2 regions of the Lysobacter korlensis genome follow, and region 2 is predicted to be linked to the other one. Evidence: riboswitches for the same ligand, from Rfam matches in the RefSeq annotation. Region 2 holds a riboswitch; the other holds the start of a gene.
The links. A riboswitch is a leader RNA that binds a small molecule or an ion and turns the genes downstream of it on or off. The one in region 2 is predicted to bind S-adenosylmethionine.
Positions count from the first base shown of each region.

Region 1: another riboswitch for S-adenosylmethionine. It lies ahead of metX (homoserine O-succinyltransferase MetX); the one in region 2 lies ahead of ACFFGH_RS28305 (hypothetical protein).

Region 1 covers NZ_JBHLTG010000017.1:28,393-43,260, reverse strand. The annotation lists gene ACFFGH_RS33290 (type II secretion system F family protein) at 1-656, opposite strand, end outside; gene ACFFGH_RS33285 (GspE/PulE family protein) at 653-2,347, opposite strand; gene ACFFGH_RS33280 (tetratricopeptide repeat protein) at 2,344-4,344, opposite strand; gene ACFFGH_RS33275 (secretin GspD/PilQ domain-containing protein) at 4,352-6,151, opposite strand; gene ACFFGH_RS33270 (HDOD domain-containing protein) at 6,707-7,789, shown strand; gene ACFFGH_RS33265 (peptidoglycan DD-metalloendopeptidase family protein) at 7,797-8,726, opposite strand; gene ACFFGH_RS33260 (phytase) at 8,734-9,846, opposite strand; SAM riboswitch class I at 9,998-10,117, shown strand; gene metX (homoserine O-succinyltransferase MetX) at 10,182-11,249, shown strand; gene ACFFGH_RS33250 (O-succinylhomoserine (thiol)-lyase) at 11,246-12,481, shown strand; gene ACFFGH_RS33245 (homoserine dehydrogenase family protein) at 12,478-13,707, shown strand; gene ACFFGH_RS33240 (putative bifunctional diguanylate cyclase/phosphodiesterase) at 13,739-14,868, opposite strand, start outside.
Region 2 covers NZ_JBHLTG010000009.1:83,514-98,381, forward strand. The annotation lists gene ACFFGH_RS28280 (sensor histidine kinase) at 1-2,133, opposite strand, end outside; gene ACFFGH_RS28285 (hypothetical protein) at 2,343-2,924, shown strand; gene ACFFGH_RS28290 (bifunctional nuclease family protein) at 3,019-3,516, shown strand; gene ACFFGH_RS28295 (glycosyltransferase) at 3,556-4,689, opposite strand; gene ACFFGH_RS28300 (hypothetical protein) at 4,890-5,471, opposite strand; SAM riboswitch class IV at 5,628-5,742, shown strand; gene ACFFGH_RS28305 (hypothetical protein) at 5,771-6,256, shown strand; gene ACFFGH_RS28310 (hypothetical protein) at 6,338-6,967, shown strand; gene ACFFGH_RS28315 (5' nucleotidase, NT5C type) at 7,074-7,877, opposite strand; gene ACFFGH_RS28320 (ADP-ribosylglycohydrolase family protein) at 7,874-9,298, opposite strand; gene ACFFGH_RS28325 (hypothetical protein) at 9,295-10,113, opposite strand; gene ACFFGH_RS28330 (ARPP-1 family domain-containing protein) at 10,110-11,009, opposite strand; gene ACFFGH_RS28335 (NUDIX hydrolase) at 11,107-11,754, shown strand; gene ACFFGH_RS28340 (hypothetical protein) at 12,343-13,521, opposite strand; gene ACFFGH_RS28345 (hypothetical protein) at 13,747-14,241, shown strand; gene ACFFGH_RS28350 (hypothetical protein) at 14,426-14,868, opposite strand, start outside.

The DNA of each region.
Region 1 (14,868 bases), on a different contig from region 2:
CACGCAACGATGAACGATGACACCGCAATGAGCACGCGCGTCTGGATCGGCATTTCCTGCTTCATGTTCTGCAGGAACTGCACCAGCTGCGGCACGAGGTAGATCATCAGGAAGAACACGACCGACGTGACGACGACCGCCACGAACGTCGGGTACATCAGCGCCTTGCGCGTCTGCGACGACAGCTCATCCTGCCACTTGAGGTTGGCGGTGATCTCGCGCAGCACGTCCGGCAGGTTGCCGGTGATCTCGCCGGTGCGGACCAGGCCCACCAGCAGCTTGTTGAACACGTCGGGATGGCAGGCGAGTGCATCGGAAAACGGCGTGCCGGTTTCGATGCGATCCACCAGGTCTCCCACCATCGACCGCACCGCCGGCACTTCGCTCGAGTCGCGCAGATCGACCAGCGTTTCCAGCAGCGGTACGCCGGCACGCAGCAGGGATTCGAGGTGGAAGAAGAAATCGATCAGCGCGCGCCGATCCATCTTCTGGCGCGACATCGATGATGTCAGGCCCGGCTTGACCGGCTTGGCGACAAGCAGCGACAGCCCGAGCCGCCCGAGGCGGCCTTCGAGTTCGTCGGGGCTGTTCGCATCGCTTTCGCCCTTGACGACGCGGCCTTCCGTGTCGAGCGCGCGGTAGCGGTACAGGCTCACAGCGACACCAGGCTCGTGATGTCGACGACACGCGAGACTTCCTCGAGTGTCGTGACGCCCTCACGGGCGTAACGCAGGCCGTCATGCGCGAGCGACCTGAAGCCCGACGCGAGCGCCGCTGCTTCGAACTCACGCAGGCTTGCGCGGCGCGCCATCAGCTCATCGAGCACATCGTCGAAGCGGATGACCTCGACGATGGCCACGCGGCCGCGATAGCCGCTGAAACTGCACACTTCGCACCCGACCGCGTGCTTGACCGGCTGGTCGGGTTCCAGCCCGAGCAGCTGCGTTTCCAGCGGATCCGCCGCGCGCTCCTGGCAGCAGGCGGCGCACAGGCGACGGATGAGGCGCTGCGCGACGATGCCGATCAGGTTGCCGCTCATGACCTCGGGCGGCACGCCCAGGTCGAACAGGCGCGGGATGGCGCGCAGTGCGGAGTTCGAGTGCAGCGTCGAGAAGACCTGGTGACCGGTCATGGCCGCGCGGAACGCCATCTCGGCAGTCTCGCGGTCACGCACCTCGCCGACGAGGATGATGTCCGGGTCCTGTCGCATCAGCGAGCGGACGCCTTCGGCGAAGTTCATCTTGGTGCCGGCGCCGACCGCGCTCTGGCGGATCACCGGCATCGTGTACTCGACCGGGTCCTCGAGGGTCATGATGTTGACCTGCTCGCTGTTGCGGTAATTGAGGATCGAGTACAGCGTGGTGGTCTTGCCCGAGCCCGTCGGGCCGGTGACGAGAAACATGCCTTCCGGACGCGCGAGCATCAGCTTGATGGTGTCGAGCTGGTCCGACGACAGGCCGATCTTGTCCAGATGCACGATGCCGCGCTTGCGGTCGAGTACGCGCAGCACGAAGTTCTCGCCGTGCGCGGTCGGATGCGCGGCGGCGCGGAAGTCGATCTCGCGCCCTGCAAGCGTGGTGGAGATGCGGCCGTCCTGCGGCGCGCGGTTCTCCGCGATGTTCATGCCTGCCAGGATCTTCAGGCGCACGAGCATCGCGGGCCAGTAGCGGCGGTGAAGCGCGCGCACCTGACGCATGACACCGTCGACGCGGTAGCGGATGCGCAGGAACTGCGGCTCGGGTTCGAAGTGCAGGTCCGATGCGCCGATCAGCACGCCGTCGGTCAGCAGTGCATCGACGAGGCGCACGACGGGGTGGCTGTACTCGCCCGCGTTTTCGGCCGAGAGCTGCGCTGCATCCGCCTGGCCGGTTTCGATCTCGTTGAGGATGCCGTCGATCGACAGCGTGTGACCGTAGTAGGTCTCGATTGCACGCTGGATTTCACCGGTGGCCGCGAGGCGCCACACTGGCGTCGCGCGGCTGCCGAGGTGCGCGCGCACCTGGTCGATCGCGATGATGTTCTGTGTATCGCTGACCGCGATGACGAGTTCACCCGTGGCGACCTCATACGAAACGGGGAACAGCGTATGGCGACGTGCGAGATCCTTCGGCACCAGCGCGAGGGCATGGCCGTCGACGAGAATGCCGGACAGGTTGATGCTGTCGTTGCCGAGTTTCTCCGACAGCGCTTCACGCAGCGTGTCCTCGGTCAGGAACCCGATGCTGACGAGCGTCTCGCCCAGCTGCTTGCCCTGTCGACGCTGTTCGAGCAGGGCGATCTTGAGCTGGTCGGCGCTGATGAGGCCGCGGTCGACCAGCAGGTCGCCGAGGCGGGGCTTGCCACTCATGGGGCGTGGGCTCCGGCGATGGTCAGGGCGTCAAGGCGTGCGCTTGCGGCATTGCGGTCGAAGCGCGCGGCGCCGTCGCCCATGCCGAGTGCACGGCGGTAGTGATCAGCGGCCAGGCGCGGCTGCTGCAACTGGTCCAGGGCGACCGCGAGGTTGTAAACGTGGTCTGCGTTGCCCGGCTCTCGCGAGTGGGCTTCGAAGTACGCCGACTGCGCGTCGGCCCAGCGGCCCTGGGCCGCCATGCGCGCGCCGAGGGCTGCGTGCAGCGAGGCCGCGTCGGGATTGGCCGACAGCGTCTGGCGCAGCGAGGTTTCGTCGTCCGCGTGCGTGGAGCCGGACACGGCCAGCAGGCCGGCAACCGCTTGCGGATGCTCCGGCTGCTGCGCGAGTACGCGGCGGTAGAGCTGCTCCGCGTTAGCGGTGTCGCCACGCGTTTCGGCGATCACTGCCAGGCCGAGCAGTGCGTCGAGTTCGCCCGGCTGCGCGGACAGCGCGGCGCGGTACGACGCTTCCGCATCATCGATACGACCCGCCTGGAGCGCGGCGTAGCCGGCGAGCAGGTGTGACGGGGAGTTGCGGCGCTGCACACGGAGCGGCTCGGGACGCAGGTCCAGCTCGTCCACGGGCGTTTCCAGCGCGGAGCGCGCGGGTCGGGACTGCTCCGGTGCGTCCAGCGTGCCGCTGGTCGGCAGATTCGGTGCGGCCTGCGGTGCGGGGGCCACGAGTACAGGTGCGACAGTCGGCATCGCGGGCGATGCCTGCGGCGCAGGCGGTGCGATATCGGCCGCGGGCGTGGTCGGCGAAGGCTCCGCGGACACGGGCATGCCCGGCGCGGTGGCAGGCGTGCCGTCCACGGCGACCTCCAGCGTTGGCGCTGCCGGTCCGGCAGGCATGCTGGACGGCGGCGGGACAACCGCCACCATCGACGGCGTAGTGCCGAACGGCGGCACGCCCATGAGATGCAGCCAGTACGCACCGCCACCGAGCGCGCCGGCGACGGCGACGGCCATTGCCGCATAGGCGATGCGGCGGGGTATTTGAGGCAATGCGAGCTTTGTCGGCTTGGCAGTCTTCGCCTTCGCAGCGGCAGCGGCAGCGGCAGCGTCGGGGGCAGTCACAGGTGCGGTGGACGCTGCAGGCGCGTTCGCAGGCGCTGCGGCCACTTGGGGGCTTGCGGACGGCGGCGGTGACACCGGCTCGGCCACTGCACCCGGTGCCTCTGCAACGGGGGCTGGCGCGGAAGGCGTCGGATTTGCCATCGAGCCCGCTGCCGTAACAGGCGCAGCTGCAATGGAGGGCGCAGGCTCGGCGGGCGTCGGCGCTTCGAGCGTCCGAGATGCCGGCGATGGCAATGCGTCCACGACTGGAGCATCGACTGTCGGCGTGGATGGCGCCTCTGCCGCGGGCAAGGGGCAAGCGCTGCCATCGCGCGCAAGCGCAGCTGCATGGACTTCGTCGACCGCACTGGATGTGCTGTCGTTCGCGATGCGTTCCATTGCCTCGGCAGACGAGCCTGCCACCGTGGCATCGACCGCGGATTCGGCCTCCATCGGCGCAAGCGCCAGAGGCTCCAGCGACAGCGACGTGAACGCGCCCGGTGCAGCGTGCGTGACGCGCACCGCCAGCGGCGACGCGTCGTCAGCGGGTGCAAGGCCCAGGGCGCTATCGAGCGACATGGGCGCGAACGCGGGCGCAGCCGCCGGTGTCTGGGCGGAATCGAGCGCCGACAGCGACAGCAGTTCGGGAAGCGATCCGAAGCCGGTGCCCCCAGCGGGCTGCGTCGCAACACCCGGCTCCCGCGCATCGTCGCGCATCGCTTCGGTGGCCCGGTCGTCGGCATCGGGCGATTCGCTCGTGCGCGAGGACGACGTCTTTTCGGCCAGCGCGATCACGCCGGCAGCGGACGGGCGCACGGCATCGCGCGGAGCGGATGCCGTCGCCGCGGCTTCGCGCTTGCGCGCTTCGGCCTTCTTCAGGGCTTCGAGAAGGATGCTCATGGCCGTGTCAGTTCACCGTCGCGGGCGCTGCGGCTGGCTGCGAGGGCTGTGCATCGCGCGGCGCCGGCAGCGACATCGCAGACGGCTGGAACTCACCGTCCGGCAACTGGTCTCGGAAGTTGCGGTAATCGCCCTGCAGGCTCGCGTTCTTCACCACGATCGGGCGCAGGAAGATCACCAGCTCGCTCTTCTCGCGCTTGCGCGATTTGTACTTGAACAGGTTGCCCACGCCGGGCACGCGGCTCACGCCGGGTACTCCGTCCTCGCCGTTGTCGGTGTAGTCGCGCATCAGGCCGCCGAGCACGGCGATTTGGCCGTCGCGCACCTTGATGACCGACTCCATCTCGCGCGTCTGGATTTCCGGCACCTGGCTCTTGATGTCGGGCACGTCCGCGCCGGACTGGCGCGCGACCGCGAGCGTCAGCGCCACGCCCGGGTCCTCGACGTAGCGCGTGAGGCGCGAGATCGTCGGACGCAGGTTCATGATGACCTCGCCGTCCTCGCCCACCTGCGGCGTGACGTTCATGAGGAAGCCGACCGGCACCGTGTTCGGCGTCGAGTTGATGCTGAACACCGCAGGCGTGGTGGTCGTGGGCGGCGTGTAGTCCGCCTTCAACGTGAAGTAGACGAGGTTGTCGACGACCTTGATGAGCGCGGTCTGGTTGTTGAGCACGCTGACCTTCGGGCTCGACAGCACCTGCGTGCTGCCGAACGATTCGAGCAGCTTCAGCGCGCCGGAGATATCGATGCCGGCAAGCGACTTGGCGAACTCCAGTACGCCCATCACCGGCACCTGGCCGCTCATGGGCGTACCGCCCGGCAGGGTGCCGGTGCCTGGGCCGGGCTGCACGGTGAAGCCGAGCGAAGTGCTGCCCAGGCGCAGCGCCTGCCAGTCGATGCCCTGCTGGTACTGGTTTGACAGCTGCACCTCGACGACCGTGGCTTCGATCATCACCTGGCGGCGAGCGGAGGTGACCGAACGGTCGAGGAAGTCCGCGACCTGCGCATGCTGGCGCGCGGTGCCGCGCACGATCAGCAGGCCGGCTTCCGGCTGCGCGATGACGGCCGGTTCGTTGCCTGCGTTGGCGTCGGGGGACAGGGGCGCGACGGCGCCGGGAGTCGTACCCACAGACACCGCGGCCGCGGGCAGCACGGCGGCGGGCCTGACTGCGCCCTTGGCATCCAATATGCCGAGCAGCTGGCCGACCGCCTGCGTGAGCGACTGCCAGTAGCGATGATTGGTGGTGCTTGCGATCTGGGTGGACGAGTTGTTGCCGGTGCCCTGGCTGGACGACGTGCCACCGGTGGTGGCGACCTGGGTCGCGATGGAGATGGACCCGGTGGTGTCGCGCTCCATGTGCAGGTAGTCCACGCGATAGGTGCGCGTGAAGGGGCGGTCCGGGACCACGCTGAGCGAGTTGCCTTCGAGCGTGTAGCGGATGTCCGCTTGGCGCTGCACGCGCTCGAGGATCTGCGGCAGGGTCTGGTCGATCGCATTGAGCGTCACCAGCCCCTCGATGCCCGGATGCACATCGACGTTGAGCTTCGCATCGCGGGCCAGCGCGAACAGCAACTCGCTCACCGGCACGCGGTTCACCACCACGCTGTAGAGCTCGACCGGGCCGCGTGCGACCGGAGGCGGCAGGCGCACGGAGGGGCTGACCACGGGCGGCGGTGCGCCTGCGGCCGTGCGCGGCAGGTCACGCGTGTCGAGGTGTTGGCTCGACCGGACCGGACCGCTCTGGGCGCAGGCCGCCAGCGAGACGGATAGCACCGAGATTGCGAGCGCGGCGGTTTTGATGGTCACGGGTGCTGCACTCCACTGGGCGGGCTCGGGCCCGCGTTCAGCACAGGCCTTTGCAACGCTCAGGCAACTTCTGTGCCCAAGGTCGACGGGCTGCGACTGAATTGGTTTAACGGCCCACGCCGATCGATCTGAAACCTGCGGCGGAGCGACCGGTGCAGGCGGCGTGGCGCCGTGCAGCAGCGCGCCTGACTGCGGCGGGCCACCGGCGCGTCAGCGCGTTGACGCCCCGCCGCCGGTTTGATGTGACGGTTTCATGGCGGGGCTGCACTGGTCACTGCGTGGCAACGTGACGGCCGAGCCGCGTGAGAGTCGAATTCCGGCGGGCCGGCGTGTCCATGCGGGCGCCTGTCCCGCCACTCGGCCGTCGCGGCGGTCCGGTTCGCACGGCGCCCCGCGCATACACCGCGCCGCATGCGCGTTGCAACGCGGTGTGCGGACTGCCCATCGGGAATGTGCGCGAGACAGCATTTCGGCAATCTGCCGTTCACAGCGCGAAGGCCTGCCGTGAGCACGGGTCTACCATCGCTCGCAGGGGAGTTTTCGGAGAAACGTTCAGTGCGGATCGTGATCGCGGGTGAGGGCTCGGGCCAGGCCGGCGAGTTGAAGCAGGCCTTGGTGGGCATGGGGCTGGACTGGGAGGTCGCGGCGGTCGATGCGGCCGGACCTGACGGAATGACGGCAGATGCGCCGGTGGACGTGTTCGTCTGCCCGCTGCGCCTCGGCACCCTGCAGGGGGCCGAGATCCTGGCGCAGATGCGCAACGCGTATCCGGGTGCCGTGCGCATCGTGTTGCTCGACAAGAATGAGGAAAGCCATGCGCTGCATGCGCTCGATTGCGCGCACCGCATGCTCAACACGCCGCTGGACGCATCTGAGCTGATCGAGGCCGTCGACAGCGTGGTCGACCTGCGGGAGTTGCTCGACAACGCCGAACTCAAACAAGCCATCGGCCGCATCGGCTCGCTGCCGCCGCCGCCCCGCATCTACATCGAGCTGACCCAGCTGCTGCGCGACCCGGACGCGAGCAATTTTGAAGTGGCCGAAGTGCTCTCGCAGGACCCGGGCGTCGCGGCCAAAGTGCTGCGGCTTTGCAACTCGGCGTTTTTCTCCGGCGGGCGGCAGATCACCGACATGCGCACCGCGGTCACGCGGCTGGGCATGCAGTCGCTGCGCGGGCTGGTGCTGGCAAGCGAGACGTTCGGCTCGGTGCAGTCGTCCGATGCCGTGGATCGCGATGCCATGCAGGAACGTGCATTGATGACCTCGCGGCTTGCCGCGCGCCTGCTCGGCGGTTCGAGCGCGGAACTGGCGGCGACCGCCGGATTGCTGGCCGAGGTCGGCCGGCTGCTGCCTGGCGTGCGCGCGGGTGACGACGAGTCCGGTCCGCACTATGCCGAGGCAGGTGCCTACCTGCTTGGCCTGTGGGGCCTTCCGATGCCGATCGTCGAGGCGGTGGCGTATCACCGCACACCGGCGCGGCTGCGTGGCTCGGGCTTCTGGGTGGTCGGCGCGGTGCACGTCGCATCCGCGCTCGTGCTCGGCGAACCGGTCGACGAAAAATACCTGCGCCAGGTCGGCGTGATCGACAAACTGCCGAAGTGGCGCGAGATGGCCGAGTCGATGGCCCAGCCGGCCTGAGCGAGGCTTACTTCACCGGTCCGATCCGCAACGGGCCGGACGGGCCCCGCATCCGGAACGGGATCGATTCGATCCGCATGCCGCGGTTGACCTGCACCACGAAATGCAGGTGCGGCCCGGTCGTATACCCGGTGTTGCCGGACAGCCCGATCTGCTGGCCCGCCTGCACCTTCTGGCCCACGCGTACGAGCACGCCCTTTGCCCTCAGGTGGGCATAGACCGCCATCGTGCCGTCGTCATGGGCGATGCGGATGTAGTTCGCACGGCCTGCGTACCGGGCGGCATCGAGCCCCGACGCCTCGTATTTCGATTCCAGCTGCATCACCGTGCCTGAGCGCGCGGCCAGCACCGGCGTTCCGATGGGGACGGCGAAGTCGATCGCGTGGCGGTTCTGCAGGTCCGAATGGCTGAAGCGGCCGTCGTAGCTCTGGTCGATGCGCGGCGTCGGGTGGCGCACCGGCAGCCGGTACTCGACGTCGCGCGGCTGCGCCGCCGGGTCGCCGGGCAGCGTGTCCATCTGCAGCTGGAAATCGCCGCCGCCGCGTCCGCTCTCGGCCACGCTCAGCACCGCGAGCAGCATGCTGCCGCCGGCGGGCAGCGTTGCGCGGGCTGGCAGGACGGGGTCGCTGACGATGTTGCGCCGGCGCTGGAATCGAAGCCGGATTTCCACCGGCCCGCCGAGCAGGTTGTCGGCCCAGGCGTAGTTGCGGCCGGTGCCGGGCTCGATGCGCAGCCGTGCGATCGGCTCGGCCGTCGCGGGCGTGGGGGGCGCAGAAAGCGGCAGCGCGGCCGCGGACTGCGTGGCGGGCGGGCGGTCGCCGTAATGACGCGTGCCCTCGGCGTCGGTCCAGCGGTAGACCGGCGTCGCGCCGGTGCCCCCGGCCGCGCCCGTTGCCGCGAGTGCGGCCACGAGCATCGCCAGTCGGGTCCGGCCCATTCGATCCTCAGCCGGTGCAGCCCGGCGCAAGCCCGAGCGATTGCGCAACGCGGCGCAGGTCGAACGCGGTGACCGCGCGGTCGTTATGCACTGCGAACAGCGCGCCGCCGGGGAAGCTCGGCGTCGACGCTGCATGCAGCGCGACGCCATCGGTATGCGCGGTTACCCGGCCCTGGAAACTGCCGCGTGGCTCCAGCGTCTTACGGTCGAACAGGTGAAATGCCGTCAGCGGTGAAAGCTGGTCGACCGCGACCCAGTAGCCGCTACCGTCCGGACAGCTCCACAGCGCGACGCCTTCGGCCTGTGCGCGGAAGCTCGCGGTCGGTAGGCGCCGCCCGGTCGGCTGCCCGGCAAGCGTGTACTCGACCAGAGTGGACGCGCCGCCGTGGCGGGCGGTGCTTTCATCGGCGACCAGCAGGCGTTCATGCGCGGGATCGCCCGCAATCGATTCGACCACGCGCAGCGCTGCGGCTTCACTGGTGTCGCCGAATGCACCGATATGGCGCGTCTGGACCGTGCCGTCGGGGTTGATCGCGATTCGGTAATGGCGCACGCGCTGGTCGAGCTCGGCCAGCGGCGGGACGCGGTCGAAGCGCTCGCCGTACATGAAGCTGTCGGTCACGTAGACGTCGAGTTCGCCGGGCTCGCTCTCGTGCAACCAGATCCCGTACGGGCTGCGAAGCTCGGCGCCGCCGAACGTCGCGACCGGTTCGAACCCGGGCAGCGACAGCACCTGCACGCGATGATTGTCGCGCTCGACGACGAACAGGTGATCGCCGTGGACGGCGACCCCGTTCGGCCGGTTGAACTGCCCGGGCCCGTCGCCACGCCCGCCGACTTCGCGCAGGCGCTCGCCGCTGTCGGCATCGAACACGACCAGCCGATGCGATGACTTCGCGCTGGCGATCAGCCAGGTTCGGCCGTCCTCGGCGACCCAGGTCGCGAGTGAATCGAGCTCGTCGGTCGGGCTTTGCTCGGAGACGTAGGTCTCGTCGACCGTTGCCGGCACGACGCCCAGGGCCGCGGGTTGCGCCGGCGTGTCGGCGGGGGCGGGCGTACGCGTCGCGCACGCCGACAGCAGCGCTGCGGCGAGGACGACGGTCGTGAGGCGGGTGGTCATGGCGAAAGTGTATTCGGGCCATGTGCAGGCCGCGCTTGCATCCGGCGCGGGGATGGTTCATGCCCGGACCGCATCATTCATGCCGAACTTTCATATCGCTTCATGCGCATAAAGAGATTGATGCGTGGCGCCGCTGCGTGCAGACTGGCGCCATCCATCGAGACCGGCAGAGGGACAGGCCCTTTGAAGCCGGGGCAGCCAGTGCGGCGCAAGCCGTGCCAGGTGCCAAATCCTGCGGTGACCCGCTGTGCGGTCGACCGGAAGATGGTTGCGCGTGCGGCCTTGGCGCATGCGGCAACGCAGGCTCGATGGCCCTTCTTTCCCGGAGCCTTGCCATGAGCCTTGCCGAACCGATTACCTGCAACTCGCCCGCGCGCTGTACTGCGCCGTACCCGTTCGCCGACACCATCGTCAACTCATCGCCGCGACTGCCCCGTGGCGTCGCGGCCGGGCGTGGGGAGGTCGAACTCGTGCTCGACCTGCGCCACGCAGGACGCCGCAGCGTGACGCTGCGTTACGAATGGGCGGGCGATGCGGCGCAGCCGGCGGTGTTCGTGGCCGGCGGCATTTCCGCACACCGGCACCTGGCGGCGAACGACCGTTTCGCCGAGCCCGGCTGGTGGCAGGCGCAGGTCGGCGAAGGCCGGGCGCTCGATCCGCAAACGCACTGCCTCCTCTCGTTCGACTGGCTCGGTGCCGATGGTGCGCTCGATGTCGTGATCGATCCGGCCGATCAGGCCGACGCGATCGCCGCGCTGCTCGACGCGCTGGGCGTCGAAGCGCTGCATGCGTTCGTCGGCAGCTCGTACGGCGCGATGGTCGGCCTGCAGTTCGCAGCGCGGCATCCGGCGCGGCTGCACCAGCTGGTGGCGATCAGCGGCACGCATCGCGCGCATCCGTATGCCAGCGCATGGCGGGCGCTGCAGCGCCGCGCGGTGGCGCTCGGTGCCTTGCAGTGCGACGAATCGCACGGGCTCGCGCTTGCACGCCAGCTCGCGATCCTCAGCTACCGCACGCCGGAGGAATTCGACGCCCGGTTCGACTCGGTCGAGGTGGCCCACGGCCGCGTGCGCGTCGGCGCGGAGGACTACCTCGATCATTGCGGCGCGAAGTACGCGTCGAACACCCCGCCGGTCGCGTTCCTGCGACTGTCCGAATCGATCGATCTGCAATCGCTCGAGCCTGAATCCATCAACGTCGCGGTCACCGTTGTGGCGGTTGAGCAGGACCGGCTGGTGCCGGTCGCGGATGCGCGCGCCCTTGCGCAGCGGCTGCGTGGCGAAACCCGGCTGTGCGTGCTGGATTCGGCGTACGGGCACGACGCGTTTTTGAAGGAGGTCGACGCGATCGGCGCGGTGCTGCGCGAGTGCCTTATTGATGCAAACCCGGAGGTGTCGGCATGAGCGCGCTGCACGGAATCACGTCGGTCCCGGCACCGGCCGAAGCGACCACCCGTCACCCGAGCACCGCGGCGGTGCGCGCCGGCATCGATCGCGACACCGCGTACGGCGCGGTCACCCCGCCGATCGTGCTGTCGTCGAACTTCAGCTTCGCCGGCTTCAACGAAAAGCGCACCTACGATTACACCCGCAGCGGCAACCCGACGCGCGACCTGCTCGGTGAGGCGTTGGCCGAGCTCGAAGGCGGCGCAGGTGGCGTCGTCACCGCGACCGGCATGGCGGCGATCACGCTGATCCTGCACGCACTGCTCAAGCCCGGCGACCGGCTGGTCGTGCCGCATGACGGCTATGGCGGCAGCTGGCGGCTGTTCAATGCGCTGGCGGCGAAGGGCGCATTCGAACTGGTCACCTGCGACCTCACCGATGCACGCGCGCTGAGCCAGGCGCTTGCGGCCGGACCGGCCGTGGTCTGGATCGAAACGCCATCCAATCCGCTGCTGCGCGTCACCGACCTGCGCTTCGTCATCGAGGCAGCGCATGCGGCAGGTGCGCTCGCGGTGGTCGACAACACGTTCCTGTCGCCGGCGCTGCAGCAGCCGATCGCGTTCGGTGCGGATTTCGTCGTGCACTCGACGACGAAATACATCAACGGCCACAGCGATGTGGTCGGTGGCGCGGTGGTGGCGAAGGACGCCGCGCAGCATCAGCAGCTCGTGTGGTGGGCGAACGCGCTCGGCATTACGGGCTCGCCATTCGACAGCTTCCTGACCCTGCGCGGCCTGCGCACGCTCGATGCGCGGTTGCGCGTGCACCAGGAAAACACGCATGCGATTGCGGCCTTGCTCGACGCACACCCGGCGGTGCTTGCCGTGCATTACCCCGGCTTGCCGGAGCACCCCGGCCATGCGCTTGCGTCGCGCCAGCAGCGCGGCTTCGGCGCGATGCTCAGCGTCGAGATCGACGGCGGCGAGCCGGCCGTGCGTGCGTTCCTCGACGGACTCGTGTGCTTCACGCTGGCCGAGTCGCTCGGCGGTGTCGAAAGCCTGGTCGCGCATCCGGCAACGATGACCCATGCGGCCATGTCGGCCGAAGCGCGTGCACAGGCCGGGATCGGTGACGGGCTGCTGCGCCTGTCGGTGGGTATCGAGCACGTCGATGACCTGATCGCCGACCTGTCGGCCGCCCTCGACCGCGCCGGGCACGTGTCCGACGCCCAGCGCCGCGTCGCGAAATGAGCGCCGCCGCGCCGGGTATCCGCCACGTGTCCGCTGATCCGCGCGCGGCGTCGGGCGAGTCCGCCCGCGTTGCGCTGCTGGGCACCGGCACCGTCGGGCGCGCGGTGCTCGCGCGATTGGAAGCGCTGCAGCGCAGTCCGCTCTCCAACCGTTTGTCGCTGGTGCACGTGGCGAACTCGAGGGTGGCAGCATCGGACCGCACCGGGCTGGGCCCGACCGCGACCGCGTCGCTGCTCGGTGTCGGCGATGCGGCGAGCGGCGCATCATCCACTGCGTGCGCAAGCGCCGGGGCGGCAGTTGCTTCGCAACCCGCGGCACGTAGCACTGCGGCGGCGCCCGCGCTCGTGCGCAGGAGCACGCTCGATCAACTCGAGGCCGTGCTCGACGGCGCAGCCACATGCATCGTCATCGATGCGACCGCGAGCGAGGACGTCGCCACCCGGCATGCCCGATGGCTGCATCAAGGCGTGCACGTGGTGACGGCCTGCAAGCTCGGACAGGGCGGGCCGTTGGCACGCTGGCAGGCGATCCGCGATGCACGCGTTGCCGCCGGCACGCTCTACGGCGACAGCGCGACCGTCGGCGCGGGACTGCCGGTGCTGCGCGCGCTGCGTGAGCTGCAGGCCGGTGGCGACCGCATCCACGCGATTGCCGGCGTGCTGTCGGGCTCGCTTGCGTGGCTGTTCGGGCAGTTCGACGGGTTGCGGCCGTTCTCGGGCTTCGTGCGCGAAGCGCGCGCGGCCGGCTACACCGAGCCCGACCCGCGCGACGACCTCTCGGGCGAGGACGTCCGCCGCAAGATCCTGATCCTTGCGCGCGCGGCCGGCGTGCCGCTCGATGTCGACGATGTGGCGGTCGAGTCACTGGTCCCGGACGAACTGGCGCATGTGCCAGTCGCGGACCTGGATGCCTCGCTCGCGCTGCTCGACACACCATTGCGCACGCGTTTCGCCCGGGCGTACCGGAACGGGGAGAAGCTTCGTTTCATCGCCCGACTCGACACCCGCACCGGAAGGCCACGTGCGACCGTGGGGCTCGAATCGCTACCGGCCGATGATCCGCTCGCGATCGGCGCAGGCACCGACAACCGTATCGCCATCTGGTCGGATCGTTATGCGGAACAGCCACTGGTGATCCAGGGCCCCGGTGCCGGCGCGGGAGTCACCGCGGCCGCGCTGCTCGACGACGCATTGCGCATCGCCCAAGGCAACCGGGTCGCGGGTTAGATCAGTCCTCAGACGCCGACGCTCGGCGCGCTCAGTGGCGCGTGCCGACGCGTTCGGGCGCCATGCCTGCGGACGGCTGGGTTCGTGCGAAATACTGCTCGATCGGTTCGGGTCGGTGCACGCCGAAGCCCTGCGCCATGTCGACGCCGAGCTGGGCGAGCATCGTCAGCTGCTGTGGCGTTTCCGTGTGCTCGGCAATGCTGCGCTTGTCGAGCGTGTGCGCGATGTCGGTGATCGCGCGCACGATCGGCAGCGACAGCGGTGAGCTCTCGAGCTCGCGCACGAAGCTGCCGTCGATCTTGAAGTAATCCACGTCGAGCGATTTCAGATAGCCGAACGAGCAGAAGCCGGTGCCGAAATCATCGAGCGCGAAGCGGCAGCCGAGGTCGCGCATCTGGCCGATGAAGCGCTGGGCGCGGGCGATATCGCGAAGCGCGCTGGTCTCGGTGATCTCCAGGCACAGCTTTTCGGGCGGAAACGAAGTGCTGCGCAGGCGCTCGGCAAGGAACCGCGTGAATCCTTCGTCGACCAGCGATTCGGCCGACAGGTTGATCGCACACAGGTCGACATCGCGCGGGTCGGCATGGCGTTCGAGCCAGCCCAGCGCCATTTCGATCACTTCGCGGTCGATGCGCACGCCCAGGCGGAAGCGGCCGGCGGCCGAGAAAAACTGCGAGGGCAGCAGCAACTCGCCGCTGGCTGGATCACGCAGACGCAGCAGCAATTCGAAGTGGCGGCCGCTCGCCGCGCCGTCGTGCAAGGGCACGATCGCCTGCGAATACAGTACGAGCGTGCGGTTTTCGACCGCCTCGCGCGCACGCACAGCCATGCGCATCGGCTGCGTGTGGTCCAGCTGCCCCCCGGCCTCCAACGAAGCGCGGCAGACCTGGTCGCCGCCCAGTTCCTTTGCGGTGAAGCAGGCGGCGTCGGCCTGTGACAACAGCCGTGCGAAGTCGATTTCCTCACCGGAGAACGGCACCAGACCGATGCTCACGGTCGTGCTGAGCATCTGGCCCTCCCAGTCACAGCGGTAGATCGCGACCTCGCGCAGCAGCTGGCGCGCGCGGTCCTCGGCCGCGGCCGGCAGCACGTTGTGCATCAGCACGGCGAACTCGTCCGCTCCGAGGTGCCCGACCAGGTCGTTCGGGCGCATCGCGGCCT
Region 2 (14,868 bases):
CAGGATTCCGCCGAGCGCCTCGATCCGGTCACGCATGTTCTGCAGGCCGGTCCCGGAGCGGGTTCCCGCGGCGCTCATCCCGGGACCATCGTCGCGGACCTCCAGCGTCACGCCGCCGGCATCCTCAGCGAGGGACACTCCGATGCGGGCACCGGGCGCGTGCTTCACCGCGTTGGTGAGGGCCTCGAGCGCGACGAAGTAGAGCGCCGTCTCCACCGCGCGGTCGAAACGCCGGCCGCGGACGCCATAACCTGCCTCCACCCGGATGTCCGCCGGCAGCCGAGCCGCCTGCGCGGAGAGCGCCGGGACGAGTCCGCGGTCGGCCAGCAGGCTCGGGTAGATGCCCCGGGCGAGCTCCTGCAGTGCGAACACCGCCTCCTCCGCCTCGTCGGCGAGCTCGGTGAGCGCCGTGTCGCGCCGGCCGCCCGTCTCGGCCGCGCGGCGCAGACGGGCGGCGAGCGACACGAGCCGCTGCTGCGCACCGTCGTGGAGGTCCCGCTCGATCCGTCTGCGCTCCTCGTCCTGCACGGCGACCAGCCGCTGGCGGGAGTCGTGCAGCTCCGCGGCCTGCCGCTCGATCTGCTCGAGCCGCTGCCGGAGCTCCTCCTCCAGGCGGAGGTTCCGCAGGGCGAGCGCCGACTCCCGGGCCACCACGGTGAGCAGCTCGGCCTCCTCCCGGGTGACGGCATGGGCTGCGCCGCCGCACGCCAGCAGGCCGAGCAGTGCGCCACCGGAGACGAGCGGCGCGACGAGCCTCGGCTCCTCGGGCAGCACGCCCCGCACGCTCTCGGCGACCGGCGGCGGCAGATCGCTGAGCGGGACGGCGCCGGACAGACCGCTGAGCACTGGGACGGCCGGCCGGGGAAGCAGCGCGGAGAGGCCGTCCCCTGCGCCCGCCACGGCGAGCGGCCGGAGTGTTCCGGCGCCGTCCCCGGCGAAGTAGAGCCAGACCCCGGCCCAGCCGGACCCGAGCGACGTTCGGAGCCCGTCGGCGATGCCAAATCCGAGCTGCCGAGCACCGGGCGCCGCATCGGCGATGCCGTTCAGCCGGGCGAGGGCCATCAGCCCGCTGGGCTGGTCCCCGTAGAGCAGCCGCGACAGCCTCCGCTCCAGCCGCCGCCGCAGCGGCTGGGCGAGCAGCGCCACCAGCAGGGCGAGCCCCACGGCGGCCGCCACCCGGGCATCCGGCCCGCCCAGGCTCACCCCGGCCAGCAGCGCGACGCCGAGGAAGCACACGGTCAGCACACCTGAGGCGAGGGTGAAGACGAGTCCTCTCGGGATCACGACGTCGATGTCCCACAGGCGGTGCTTGAGCACCGCCACGGCAACCGCGATGAGCGGCAGCGGAACGGCCGCGAGGACCAGGGCGCGCGCCGCCGCCGCCAACGGCTCCGACTCGATCGCGTGCACCGGCACGGTCTGCAGAGCGACCGACACCGCCGCGGGGACCAGCAGCCACTTGATCTGCTGCCGCACGACCGGCCCGCCGGTGTGGAAGCGGTGCAGCAGCGCAGCGACGGCCGCGATGGGCGCGAGGGCACCGAGGACCGCGGCACCGGCGGCGGCCACGGCGAAGACCGGATGCGCATCGCTCCCCGCCGCGAGCGGGCCGGCGATTCCGGCGGGCGGCTGCACCCGGACGAGTGGTGGGGGTTCCCCCGGCGGCGCCAGCAGGTACGCCAGCAGCGCGAGGGTCGGCATGACGACGGCGACGGCGATCGTGCCCCGCCGCGCCAGCGGGTGGTGGAACGCGCCGTCAGGGAAGGTGACGATCGCGATGACCCACAACGGCAGCAGCGCACCGGCGAGCAGCCACGACGCGGCCAGGGCGATCCCGCTTGTCCACCCAGGGACCGCGACGGCGGTGTCGCCGGCCGACAACACGCCGGCGGCCAGCACTACTGCGCCGAACAGCACTCCGATGGCGAGGTGCGTCTGGCCGTACCGGTTGCCCGGCCGCCGCCAGAGCAGGAACGAGCCGAGCGCCGCGGTCCCCACGGAGATCACGGCGTACTGCAGCAGGCCGCCCGGCGCCGTCTGCCCGCCGGCCGCGTGCAGCCAGAGCCCGGCGGCGGTGCAGAGGATCGCCGTCGCGGCCAGGATGGCGACCGCGGTGCGGGGAATCCGCTCCATGCACGCCATTGTGGCGCGATGGCCGGACGCCGGGAAGCCGCCTCCCCCGACGGGATCGTAGGGCTATCCCCCACGAAGATGGCGGCTTCCCGCTCCAGGTCCGGAGGCTTCCCGGCTTCTCGGCCGGAGCGTCCCCGCCATACCGTCGGCGCAACTCATGCGAACCGCCGCATCCGGCGGCGCTTCAGGAGCGAAAGGAGAGGAACACCATGCAAACACGAACCGCGACCCGTGCGTCGGCGGAGCCGCGCACCTCGAACCGGACTCGATGGGTCCTCGTCGGCGCGCTCGCCGTCGGGGCGGTGCTCGGGTTCGCCGGCAATTTCCTTCCCAGAGGCGGCGACCTCCAGAGCGTGTTCTACGCGGTCAGCGCCGCGGGGCTCATCCTCGGCTCGGTGCTGCTCGCCCTGCGGCGCGCCGCCGCCGGCGACCCGCTGGTCGCGGCCGGTTTCGGTCTGCTCGCGCTCGGGGAGACCCGGGTGATGAACCCGGTCGCCGCGCCCGGCAGCGAGGAATCCTTCGCCGTCGGCGTGCTGCTCTACGCGCCCGGGCTTCTGCTGATCGCCGCGTCCGCGTGGGCGCCGGTGTGGGTGCGGGTCGTCGGAGCGCTCGCGGCCCTCCCGTTCGGCGGGCATGCGCTGATGTACCTTTCCGGGGCCGAGGTGAGCAGCGCGGGTCCCGTCGCGAGCGTCGGATACGGGCTGCTGACCCTCACCGTGGCTGGCTGGATCGTGACGGTGCTTCGCTCTCCGAAGTCCCTGTCGGAGCCGGCCGGACTCGGGGCTCCGTAGTCGCGCGGCGGAGGCCCGACGCGGCTCCCTGAACCCGGACTCATGGACCTGTCCTACGATGGCGCCGTCATCCCGTCGAGTTCTGGGGGTTGCCATGGTCCAGGTCCGCGTCGTCGGCCTCGCGGTCGATTCCCGCTCGCAGCCCGTCATCCTGCTGAAGCCGATCCTCGAAGAGCCCGGCACCGGCACGATGCTGCCGATCTGGATCGGCGCGCAGGAGGCGACGTCGATCTTCATCGCCGTCGAGGGCGCCGAGGCGCCGCGGCCGCTCGCCCACGACTTGATGAAAACCCTCCTCGAGACCGTCGGCGCCGAGGTCGAGCGCGTCGAGGTGACGAAGATCGAGGGCGGCACCTTCTACGCGGAGATCACCCTCGTCACCCGCGACGGCCGGCGCGTCCTCGATGCCCGCCCGTCCGACTCGATCGCCCTGGCCGCGCGGGTTGACGCGCCGATCTGGGTCGCCGACGAGGTGCTCGAGGAGGCCGGAATCGTCGACGAGACCGAGGGCCCGCACGAGGACGAGGAGGCGAAGCTCGCCGAGTTCAAACGGTTCCTCGAAGAGGTCGACCCGGAGGACTTCCAGGGCTGAGCACAGACTGCCTCGGAGCGTGTCGCGAGGGACCGCGGATCACGGCGTTCCGGCGAGCGCTTCGATCCGGTCGGCCCCCACATCCGCTCCGCGCTGTGCCCGAAGACGCTCCCCGGTCCGCGCGGCGGCCTCCCTGATCTCACGGTCGTTGAGGATCCCGCGCACGGCGTCCCGGATCGCTTCCGGTTTCGCGTTGCGATGGAGGGTGCGGCCGAGGCCCGGTGACTCGACGACCTTGCCGATCATCGGCTGGTCCGAAAGCGGGTTCGTTGGCATGATCAGCAGCGGCACCCCGTGCGCGAGTGCCCGCATCGTGGTGGCGTGGCCGCCGTGCCCGATCACCAGATCGGCACGCGGCAGGATCTCGCCGTGCGGCGCGCGTCCTCGGATCTCCACATTCGGGAGGGGTCGCAGGTTGCCCGTGAACTGGACGCCGCCCGTCGTGACGATCCCCCGCACCCGCGGCTCACCGCGATCGAGCTGTCCGAGCGCCGCGACGATCCGCCGGTAGACGTCCCCCTGGTTCTTCAGCCACACCGTGCTGAGGCTGACGAGCACGAGCGCCGGCTCACCAGGCGTCCTCGGCTCCGTTGGAACCCCTCGCTCCGTGGTTCCAAGCCACTCGAACGCGAATCGCGACGAACCATTTCCGGCCGGGTCGAGCACCGGATCCGTCGCCAGGAGCCGAGCGTCCGCGCGGTCGAACAGTGCGCGCGGCGCGACCCCGAACGGCCGCAATAGTGCATTCAGAGCGCCATTACCCAGCCCCTCGTTCCACAGCTGCCCGAACGTGTGGAACAGCGCCGCGGTCGGGATACCGCTGGCCAGCACCTCGCGGATCGCGCTCAGCATGGCCCCGTCCACGACGACCACGTCCACCGGACGACCCGCGAGCAACGCCCCCACGTCCCTCGCCACCGCGCCGCCGACCGTGATCCGGCCGGCCGCGCGCGGTAGCCCCACCCACCCGGGCTTGCGCGTCACGTCGATGTCGGCGAGCGCCGGCAGCGGCAGCTCCATGAGACCGGAGGGGATCCGGTCGCCCCGGCGGATTAGAATCCCGGCGACGGCGACCCGATGGCCTCGCCGCGCGAGTTCCTCGGCGATCGCCACCGTCGGCGGCACGTTCCCGCCGAGGTCACCGCTGATGAACAGCACATCCAGTGCGGTCATGACCAGAGCCCAGGGATCGGGCGCGTATCCAGGAAGACCGTGGTTCCGGTGCGCGTCCTCGGCCGTGTGATCGAGCTCGCAGACCCGCCATCGCTGGTGGAGCGATCCTCGAGGGACCGGAACGGGCACGTGGATGCTGATCTGGATTTCGTCCGAGATGCGCGGTGCTGAGCCGTCGCCGGCGAAGCTCTCACCGACCGTCAGAACTCCGCAGCGTAATTCGCGCGGAAGACCTCGTCACTCACCGCGGCAAGCTGGCGATCCCGCCAGATGAGCCAATCGCCCGGCAGCAGCTCGAGCGGGCCGGTTGTGAGCCGCACCGTCAGCACCCCGGTCTCCGGGTCACGCATCGCCAGCCGCTGGGCAGGGTGCTCCGCGGTGGGGAGCGCGATGAGGTGGGTGGCGTGACGCTGGAGCAGGCGGAAGATGGCCAGCGCGCTTGCCCGGTCTCCTCGGTACTGCTCGGCCGGGACCCGTCGCGCTCGCGATCGGTACCCACGTGGCGATTCGGTCCGCGGACGCGACCGGTCGTCGCCAGCCGACTTCGCCACCGGACGGGGCGACCAGCCCTCGGGGACGGAGAGGTCGAAGTCGCCCACCGTGTCATTGGTGACCTCGATCGTCTGGCCCAGCTTGTCGGACAGCGTCAGCGTACGGACACCATCCACCGTCCGATCCTCGGTGACCTCGGCGGCACGCTGCGTGGGCTTCTGCCAATCCCAGGTGACGAGGTGGCCGACTCGCAGCCGATCGATGCTCTCCAGCCGAATCTTCGTGATCATGTCTTGCTCCGTCCTGCGTCGGCACGCGTCGGGTTCGGTGCCGTATGCGGCGACAGTAACGAGCACCGCCGACATCCGCGGATGTCGGCACCCGAGAGCGAACCTTGAAGTTCTCCCGAACGGGGATGTCAGTGGCTTTCGCCATACTGGGGACAGGTTCCAGAGCGACAGCTGTCAGTACCTAGCTGGCTGTCCGGCAACCCCGTCCATCGACCGGGTGCCCTAGGGGAAGAGCCGGTCCGCCGCAACCGCGTGCGGGCAAGTCCGATGGAGGCGTCGCCTCTGTGAAGGAGGTTCCGATGTCTGACGACGTGACCATGGCCGACGGGTACTGGAGCGGCCTCCCCCTCAGCCGGGCGCTCGAGTGGACTCGGGTGTTCTTCGACTTCCCGCCCGCGTTCCCCGGTCCGTCGTTCATGAACTTCGCCTACCGCGGATTCAGACGCGGCCGGCCGGGCGGCTTCCCGGAATGGTCGGATGCCGCGCGCGCCGGCGAGCGCGTCGCGATGACTCCGGAGCACTACTACACGCTCCGGCTGACGCTCGGTGTGATCCCGCCGAGTCAGTACGCGCGGCACCCGCACAACTTCGAGGAGACCAACCCGTACGGCTATCCCGTCAAGCCGCTCCGGCTAGACGAGTGGGGCATGTGGGTCGGGCTGGTGAACTCCGGAACGACGCCGCTGCGTGCGACGCGGCTCGTCCTGTCCGGCGGAACGGAGCTGCCGCAGGGCTTCTTGATCAACCTCGAGAACGGCACCATCGCGACGACCGACGACGTCTGAGGACACGAATGTCAGTGGTATCCCCCACGCTCGAATCCGCTCGACGACGAGCGACCCCACCCGACCCGAAGGAACTTACCCATGACCGACGACAACTACACCGCCCTCCTGCTCATCATCGACCGAAGCGGATCGATGAGCAGCATCCGCGACGACATGGTCGGCGGCCTGCAGACGCTGCTGGCACAGCAGGCGTCTGAGCCAGGGATGCTGACGGTGGACGTGCTCACCTTCGACGACGTCATTGAGGTAACTCACACCATGGCCGACCCGGCCTCCGTGCAGATCGAGCTCGACCCGCGTGGGAGCACCGCGCTGTTCGACGCGATCGGCTTCGGGGTGCACGGCTTTGGCAAGCTGCTGAGCGACCTGCCTGATCATGCGCGACCCGCCACCGTGCAGGTCGTCGTGGTCACGGACGGCCACGAGAACGCCAGCCGGGAGTACTCGGCGGACGCCGTCCGCAAGCTCGTGGAACACCAGAAGGAGAAGTACGACTGGGATTTTGCCTTCCTCGGCGCCAACCAGGACGCCGTGCTCACCGGAGGGCGCCTCGGCTTCGACCGGGACAGCTCCATGACCTTCGACGCTGCGCCCGAGGCCGTCGAGGTGATGAACGCCTCGCTCAGCCGCTACGTCGGGGACGTGCGGAAGAGGAACAAGCGCGGCTTCAGCGACGACGAGCGCCACAGCGCCCGGGGTGAACGCTGAAACACTGAGGCGTGCGGCCGCGGCACCACGTGTCGCGGTCCCCGCGCTGTCCACTGCGGATCACCGACGCGGCCCGGGCGACCGGCTCCGTGCGGCATGCCGCGTCCTACACCGCCGCTTCGTCGACGACAGTCCAGCCGTCTCCCATTCCTTTGCAAGTCGGCTCGACCGGCGGGTACGGCACCTCGGCAAGTAGTTCAGACCCGTCGTCTGGGACGAAAGCGTTCAGTGGCACTGGCGAGGCATCTCGCTGGCGAGCAAATGCCGCGGCCGTGAGTGGCTTCCACCGCCCGTCACTGCCCCACTCGAAGAAGTGGCGGTGAGAGCCCAGCGTGACTGCGACATGAACCACGTTCGCGTCGCCATTGCTGCCTGGAAGCCGGTAGAAACGGCGACTGGTCCGCGGGATGTCGGGCGGCGGTGCATAAGACCTCCTCCGTCCGCCTTCGACGCGCCGCTCCAGGTATCGGACAACGTGCCACCAGTCGGGAAATGAGCTGGAGGAGAACCAGATCCGCTCGCCAGAGAACTCCCGCGCTCCGCGCTCCCCTCGGTCGTCGACGAGAAAGTCCCCCATGTTCAACTGCTTGTGGTGCGACAGAATCAGCCGCTTGTAGACGGGCGAGTCATCGTCCGCGCCGAATGTGTCGCGGACCCACTCGACCTTCTGCTGCCAGGCGCTCGGGTTGTCCCACGGCGCAGTGGAGAGGATGTACACCTCGAACCGCTTCGAGAGCCGGTGAATTGCCTTGACGGCGTCCGGCATCGGCCTCATCAGGCCGAAGATCCCGGGTGCGTCGTCGTAGCTGCCCGCATACTTCTCGAGCTTCGCCGACGACAGACGATCGATGCCGGAACTGAAGTCGACGAGTGTGTTGTCCATGTCGATGTAGAGGATCGGCTTGGTCACGCACTCACCACCTTCCGTGCCGCCTCGACCAGGAAGTTCTTGGGCCGCGCGTCGGGGAGGGCCGCAATCACTTCTGCGAGCGCCGCCTCGAACGGTACGCCACGGTGGCGGGCCGCGTACAGGGCCGCGACAGAAGGCGTGCGGCTCTGCGCCTGCACGCAGTGCAGCAGCACCGTCTTCCCCTCGGCGCGGAACGCGGCGATTGCATCGGCGGCATCGGCTAAGACCAGCGGCAGGTTCTTGTTCTTCTCGGGGTCCGGGTCGTCGATCAGCCACGCCTCGAAGTGGTTGTCCGGATCGACGCGCGCCTGCTCGCCGCCGACCCGGCACAGCGAGACGACCGCGTCCGTCTCGGCGACGTCCAGCGAGCCGACCGCGCCGATCCACACGCCGTCGTCGTGCGGGTGCTGCACCAGCGCCGACACGTCGCCGTAGCCGCGGTATTCGATGCGCGCGGCCTCCGGCCACCCGGAGGAGTCGGATCGGCCGCCGTTGACAGCCAGGGACGCGAGCCGCACGAGATCGCGAGCGCGGTAGCCGGGCCAGCCGTGGAGCATCCGTACCCATCTGGCGGGCACGGTGGAGGCGCCGTACCGAGCTCCGGCCAGCGCTCCCGCGATCGCGGCCACCGTGTCGGTGTCGTGTCCGCATCGCACCGCGCGCTCAAGCGTGTCGACGAGACCGTCCCCGTGGGTGATCGCCGACCACGCCGCCTGCAGGGCCTGGACCACCCATCCGTTCTTCGGAAACTCGAACGGCTGCTTCGCCTCCGCCTCGTCGACGCGCTCGGCCCAAAGCGTCCGCCGGTCCTCCGGCAGCGACGCGAGCTGCGAGTGGAGGTCCAACTCGCCGGTCAGCACAGCGTGGCGGATCGCCAGGCACCAGAGCACGCAGGCGTCGCCAGCATCCTCTTCGTAGTGCGTCAGGCTGCTGACCCGCCGTGCTGCGACGGCCAGCCCTTCGGAGTCGTCGAGGTAGGCAAGCGCGATGGGGGCCGTGCGCATCAGGGATCCGTTGCCGCCGGAGCGGCCGGTGTCCGCGTGAACCGCCATTGCGGAGGCCAGCGCCTCGGCCTCGGTCGCCTCGCGGACGAGCCGAAGCACCGCGCTGGTTTGCACGCCGACGTCCTTCGCGCTCTTCGTCCACTCCTTCCATTCCGCGACGACGCGGCCGAGCACCGCGGGATCGTCGAAGCGGCGCCCTTCGGCCGCGATGCGGGCGAGCGGGATGGCCATCGACGTGTCGTCGGTCCACTCCCCCGGCTCGAATCCGAAGGGTCCGTCGCCCTTCATGACAACAGGGACGTGCTCGGGCAACGGGGGCTGAAATTCGTACCCTGCGCCGAGGGCGTCGCCTGCGGCGAGCGCCAGTAGCGTGCCGGCGGCGCGGTCCTTCTGTGCGGTGGTGAGCCTCTTGGTCATGCGTCCTCCTCTGCGCCAAGCGAAAGCCGGGCATCGTGATACTTCTTCGCGAGCCGCTCGCGCGACTCGGGGTCTAGGCGAGCGGTCCGCCACTCGAGCGTGTTGTCGTCGATGTCGGCGAGCTTCACGGCACGCGCGGCGGGGTGCTGGCGGATCCGCTCGTAGTACCTCGCCACCTTCTTCTTCGATCTCGGCCGGGTCAGCAGCCGCACCACCTCGACAATCTCCGGCGCTATGCCGGCGGCGAGCAGGTCCTTCCGGCTGAGGCTCGTGTCTTCCAGCACGTCGTGCAGCCAGGCGGCGCAGTGCTCCACCGGCTGGGTGACCGGATCGAACGTCGCCGCGATGCGTCGCGGGTGCTCGATGTAGGGGTCGCCGAGCTTGTCGGTCTGCTTGCGATGCGCCATCCGGGAGATCGCTTCGGCGCGGATCGCCTGCGCAACCGCTTCGTCCCTGTCCATCGTGACCCCTTCCTCGTATGTCATTGCCAGCACTGCGTTCTGGAACTCTTCGACGGTCCAAACGTGCTCCGCCTCGGGGGCTGCGGGAACCACCGGCACCGCTGCGAGCAGCGGAAGGGCTTCGACGACCCGCGGATAGAGTTCGGCGAAGGTGCGCTCGTCGTACTCGAGCAGCGCTCGGTCGGCTCGGTCGTCGTCCGGCAAATCTCCTCCCATGAGATGCCAGCCGTCGCCGCTCCACTCGTAGTTCACGCTGAATGCCCCGTGCGGAACGATCGCGTACCCGGCCAGAAGCCGATATTCGGGCTCGGTGACGTGCAGGAAGAAACGTCGCGCATGTTCCGGTGCGGTCATGCCATCTCCAGCAAGGGGTGCTCTTCGTTGAACGCCGCCAGGTGCAGCAGCGCGTCGACTTCGGCGAACAGCTCCGCCACGGCGGTGTCGTAAGGAGTGCCCAGCGCGATTCCGGACACGGTGAGCTGCTCGTTCCGCGAACCTACCTGGTGCGCGATGCCAGCCTCTCGCTCCAATACGAGGGGCATCGCACCGAGGTTCCGGATGAACCGGCGGGCAAGCCGCGACTCGGTACGCACCGGAGGGGCCAGCCGGGCGTCCAGCAGTGCGCCGTCGAGGATGCCCTGCCAGCGGGTCTTCAGGGCGGCCGCGCTGCCGAAGATCTCGGCACCGAGGATCTTGCCGCCGATGCCGAGCACGACGCCCCGCTGGCCGTCGATGAGCCGAATCGGTGTGCCGCCCGACCGGTCAAGGTGGTCGAGCATCGAGGAGCTGGCGGTCGCGCCGAGCTGCTCCTCGTAGCGGTGGATGCGACCCCACACCTCGCTCTGCGTGTCGTGCTCGGCGCGGCGGCCGACGTTGCCGTGGCGTACGCTCGGGGCAGCTCGCCGTCCGCGGGAGGTGTGCGTCATCCCACCGTTCCAGCGGCGGGCCTCGACGCAGAGGGCGTCGAGCGGGCGCTGTTCGTGCGGCGTCAGCACGAGGCTGCGAGCCACCATGCGGTCCTGCCAGCCACCCTCGACGAGGTCGCCCTCCAGCGCGACGAGCGGCTTCGCGCTGCCGTTCTGGACGAGCAGCTCGCTCACCGCCGGCCCGTCCTCCCGCTCGGTGACCCGGAGGTCTGCGGCGTTCCAGCTGAAGCCGCTGGCCGAGGGACCGTCGCCCCAGATCGGGAAGACGGTCAGGCCGTCCTGGTAGACGCCGTGTCCGACGTGAAGGGGTGCGTATCCGTTCATCGAAGCCTCCTTGTTAGCGCGGGGGGCGCGCTATTTCCCGATTCGAACGATAGAGGCAGCCACCGACATTTGGCAAGAGCCGCGCTAACCTGGAGTCGTGACGCAGTACAGGGACTCATCCGGCCGGACACTCGAGGACTACCCGCGCCCGTCCGTCGCCGTTGACACCGCGGTGCTGACCGTGCCGCCGGACGGCAGATTGTCCGTGGTGCTCGTGCGGGACGGCGACGGCTGGCGCCTTCCCGGAACGTTCCTGCATCCGGATGAGCGGCTTCGAGACGCAGCGCTCCGGTCGCTGCGGGACAAGGCCGGGATCGTCGACCTCCAGCCACGACTGCTTGAGGTGTTCGACGACCCGGACCGCGACGACCGCGGCTGGGTGCTGTCGGTGGCGCATATCGCCGCGGCGGCACCGCCCCGGCTCACGCTCGATGAGAGCACAACCCGGGTCGCTCCGGTCGGCGGGCTGCCGCCGCTTCCGTACGATCACGACCGCATCGTCGAGCGCGCGGCCGAGGAACTGCGTGCCGAGTACCGGCGGCTGCCGGACCCCGCTCGCTTTCTCGAGCGTCCGTTCACCCTGCGTCAGCTGCGGAAGCTCCACGAGCGGGTGCTGGGCCGCGACTGGCACCGCGACAGTTTTCGTCGGCTCATGGAGCCGCAGGTTGAGGCGACCGGCGAGATCGAGGGCGGGACGGTCGGCAGGCCGGCGCGGCTCTGGTGGCACAAGGATGGGTCGCGCTGATCCGACGAGGCCCGCATGGGCCGCGAGAAAGGACCCAGCACGAGAACGGCGCTGGAAGTCAGCGGGGATACCGGGGAATTCTTCTGCGCAGGGACCGGAGACATCTTCGGAGGGCCGCACTCCGGTTGCACCAGCGGTGCCGATCTACAGCTCCCGCGAGCCTTGCGAGGTTGTGAAGAGGCGACCAATTCTGACGCGAACTCGCGCTACAAAGCCCGTCAGCCGACGCCCCGCCGCACGCCGGTCATCGGTTCGGCGGTGGCTCAGGTGACGCCCAGATTCGCGCAAATTTTTCAGCAACTTCTGGCCGCGCCCAGACCAACTCGAGCCCGTCTTCGACCGAGTGGATCTCGTCGGCCAGAGGCGGGAACACGACGAGGTCGTGAGGGATTACCCTGCCTGCTGCGTCCTTACGCCCCAGCGGGTCCGCGAAACGCAGCGCTACGCGGTCACCGACTCGCAGGCAGACTTGCGATTGACCTTCGAGTCCCGCGAAAGCGGAATCGTACTCCGGCAGCGGGTCCGCGAACCCTCCCCGATCGAGGAACAGGAATCCCCAGCGCTTGCCACGGGTGGCCCAGATAAGTCTCACGAGAGGCTCTGGAAGAGGATCTGCTCCTCCTCGGCTCTCACAAGGTCGCGACGGAATCCGGCTAACACCGCCGCCAGTCCGTCCCGCTTCGCACTCGCTCGAGTGTCGAAGTCGACGAGCTTGACTTGGAGATCCTTGGCGAGGTGGGCGAGGCTGGGCCCCACAGCGGTCAGGAGCAAACCCACGGCGGCGGCGACCTTGTTACTGGAACCGACGGCCTTGGCCACCCAGTTGCCGAACACGCCTAGTGCAGCCGCCGTCACCTCGGCGTTTTCCAGCAGCTGAAGGCCGACCTTCCGACTCACACGGCCCGCCTGGAGCCACCGTAGATGTCTTTCGAAGGCGAACACGCAGGCAAAGGGAAGCACGAGGTTTAGCCCGACACGCTCGGAGACCTCGATCTTGGTGCCTTCGAACTTCGCCGACGAGAAGGTGACGAAATCTTCACCAACCGCCAAGGCGCCATCGGAAGCGAATAATCCACCTAGTACGTCCCGCAACTTCTCGATGTCGTCTCCCGCCTTCTCCAGCAACAGATCCTTGAATTCGTCGACGTCCATGTCCGGCAAGAGATCGGACTTGGAAAGCGCCACGATCCAAATGCGCGGAAAGCTGTCAAGCGGTTTGCCATCGATCAAGAGATCGTCGCGAAGCAGCAAGAGTCCGTTGCAGTAGTTGGTGAACAGTGACTTGAGATACCTCTCCTCCTCGCCGTCGTTGTCGAGGAGACGCTGACCGTCGACCATCAGGAAGGCGACGTCTGACTGCAGCAGGTTCCGAAAGGTATCGACCCGGCGCTGCGCTTCGTCAACCCCACTCACGTCGTGCTCGAACCACTCACCGGGGTAGTCATGCCATACCATCCGAAGCGCGTCGAATCGCCCATCATCGGCCGCCCTGCCCTGAGCGCGGCTCTTCACCTTCACCGAGAAGGCATATGACTTCGCCGCGAAACGGTTCGGCTCGGGGACCCTTCCCGACCTCTTCATGCCCAGATAATTCTGCGAGAGGTGGGTGCCCTGGGAAGGATTCTCCGCTACGAGGTTGAATCCGGCGTTCACGATGTTCCCACGCTCCTGCGCGGCACCGTAGAAGGATGACAACAGGACGGTCTTGCCGCTTCCGCTCTCACCGAAGACGGCGATGTGCTGCTCGAGCTTGCGACTTCTCCTCATGTGAGCAATGTACGGCAGCCCACCGACGAGCTCGTACGAAGGCACGGCCCGACCACCATCTAAGTTGCGCAGCCGGCGGACGACCCGCGCCGATCGACGGGGCCCAACGGCAGCCCGTGAGCGACCCATCTCCGAGTGGGCCGAGCGATCAACCTCCCCCTCTTGATAAGGCATCAGCTAAAGTAGTTTTATAAACAACAAGGTGAAACAAACGGAGGTAACAAAATGGCGATCACAGACGACGCCCTAGTCCAGGAACTCACCAAGCTAGCCGAAGAGCATCGGCACATCACCGCTCGACTCAATGACATCCTGGCCCGCGTCCGCGGCTCCGCTAGACCAGACGAATTCGATCCCGAGAAGGACACGCCGCCGGTGAAGCCGTTGGTGGACGGCTCGCGGGAGCAGCGGGATTGGTGCTCGATTTTGCTCTGGGGGAAGCTCGCAGCGATCAACATCCGCCAACAGCGCGGGGCCACACGGACGGAAGTAGTGCAAATCGCCGTTGACGCCGGCTACAAGGACGGCCGGGGGTGGAACTCCTGGAAGGGGTGGCACGACGACGAGAGCGGCCACCGCTGGGTGAACACCGGCGGGTCGGAGTTCCTCGGGCACTACCTCGGCCGGGTCGGGCGGATCATGCCGGCGGACCTTCAGGCGGGACTTGCTGGCCTGCCGAAGCCGATGCCCAAGCGAGGAGACAGCAGTAACAAGCACTAGCTCCAAGAGTGCCGCGGCGAACGCATCCTCATCCGCGGTCGTTTGTCGCGGCAGTCGTGTAGTTGCGAGCGCGGTCGCGCCGACAGGTCACGCCGCGACATGCGAGCTTGACCAGGTCGTCGTGAGGGTTTGCTCGCAGATGCTTTGCCAGTGCGGCATCACCCACGGCGTGACAGATGCGGGTTCAGGCGAGGCGCGCGAGTCGACCGATGTGACGCTGCTGCTGCTTGTCGTCCTGCTTGATGTGGACGCTCACCAGCACCCTGGGCCCGCCCGGCAGATAGTAGATGCGGCCCAGGTCCTCCTGGCCGGCGTTGCCGGTGGCCACCTTCGAGACTTCCCGCCAGCCGCGGATGCCTTCGAGGTCCTTTCCGACCATGTCGCCGGTGTCGATTTGAAAGAGCACCCGCAGCGCGGCCGCTGGATTCGAGAAGTCCTCGAGGGCGTCGAGGCTGTCCAGGACGAACTCAAGGCGCTGGAAGGACCGTTCGATGAAGCCTGGCACACCGCGCTGAGGCCCAACAGTCGGACGCACGGCACGTGCCCGTCTCCGCTCCTGCTCACCTAGTTCTTCGAGCCGCTCGTTCAACTCGTCAATTTCGGCACGAAGGATCAGCACTTTGGCGT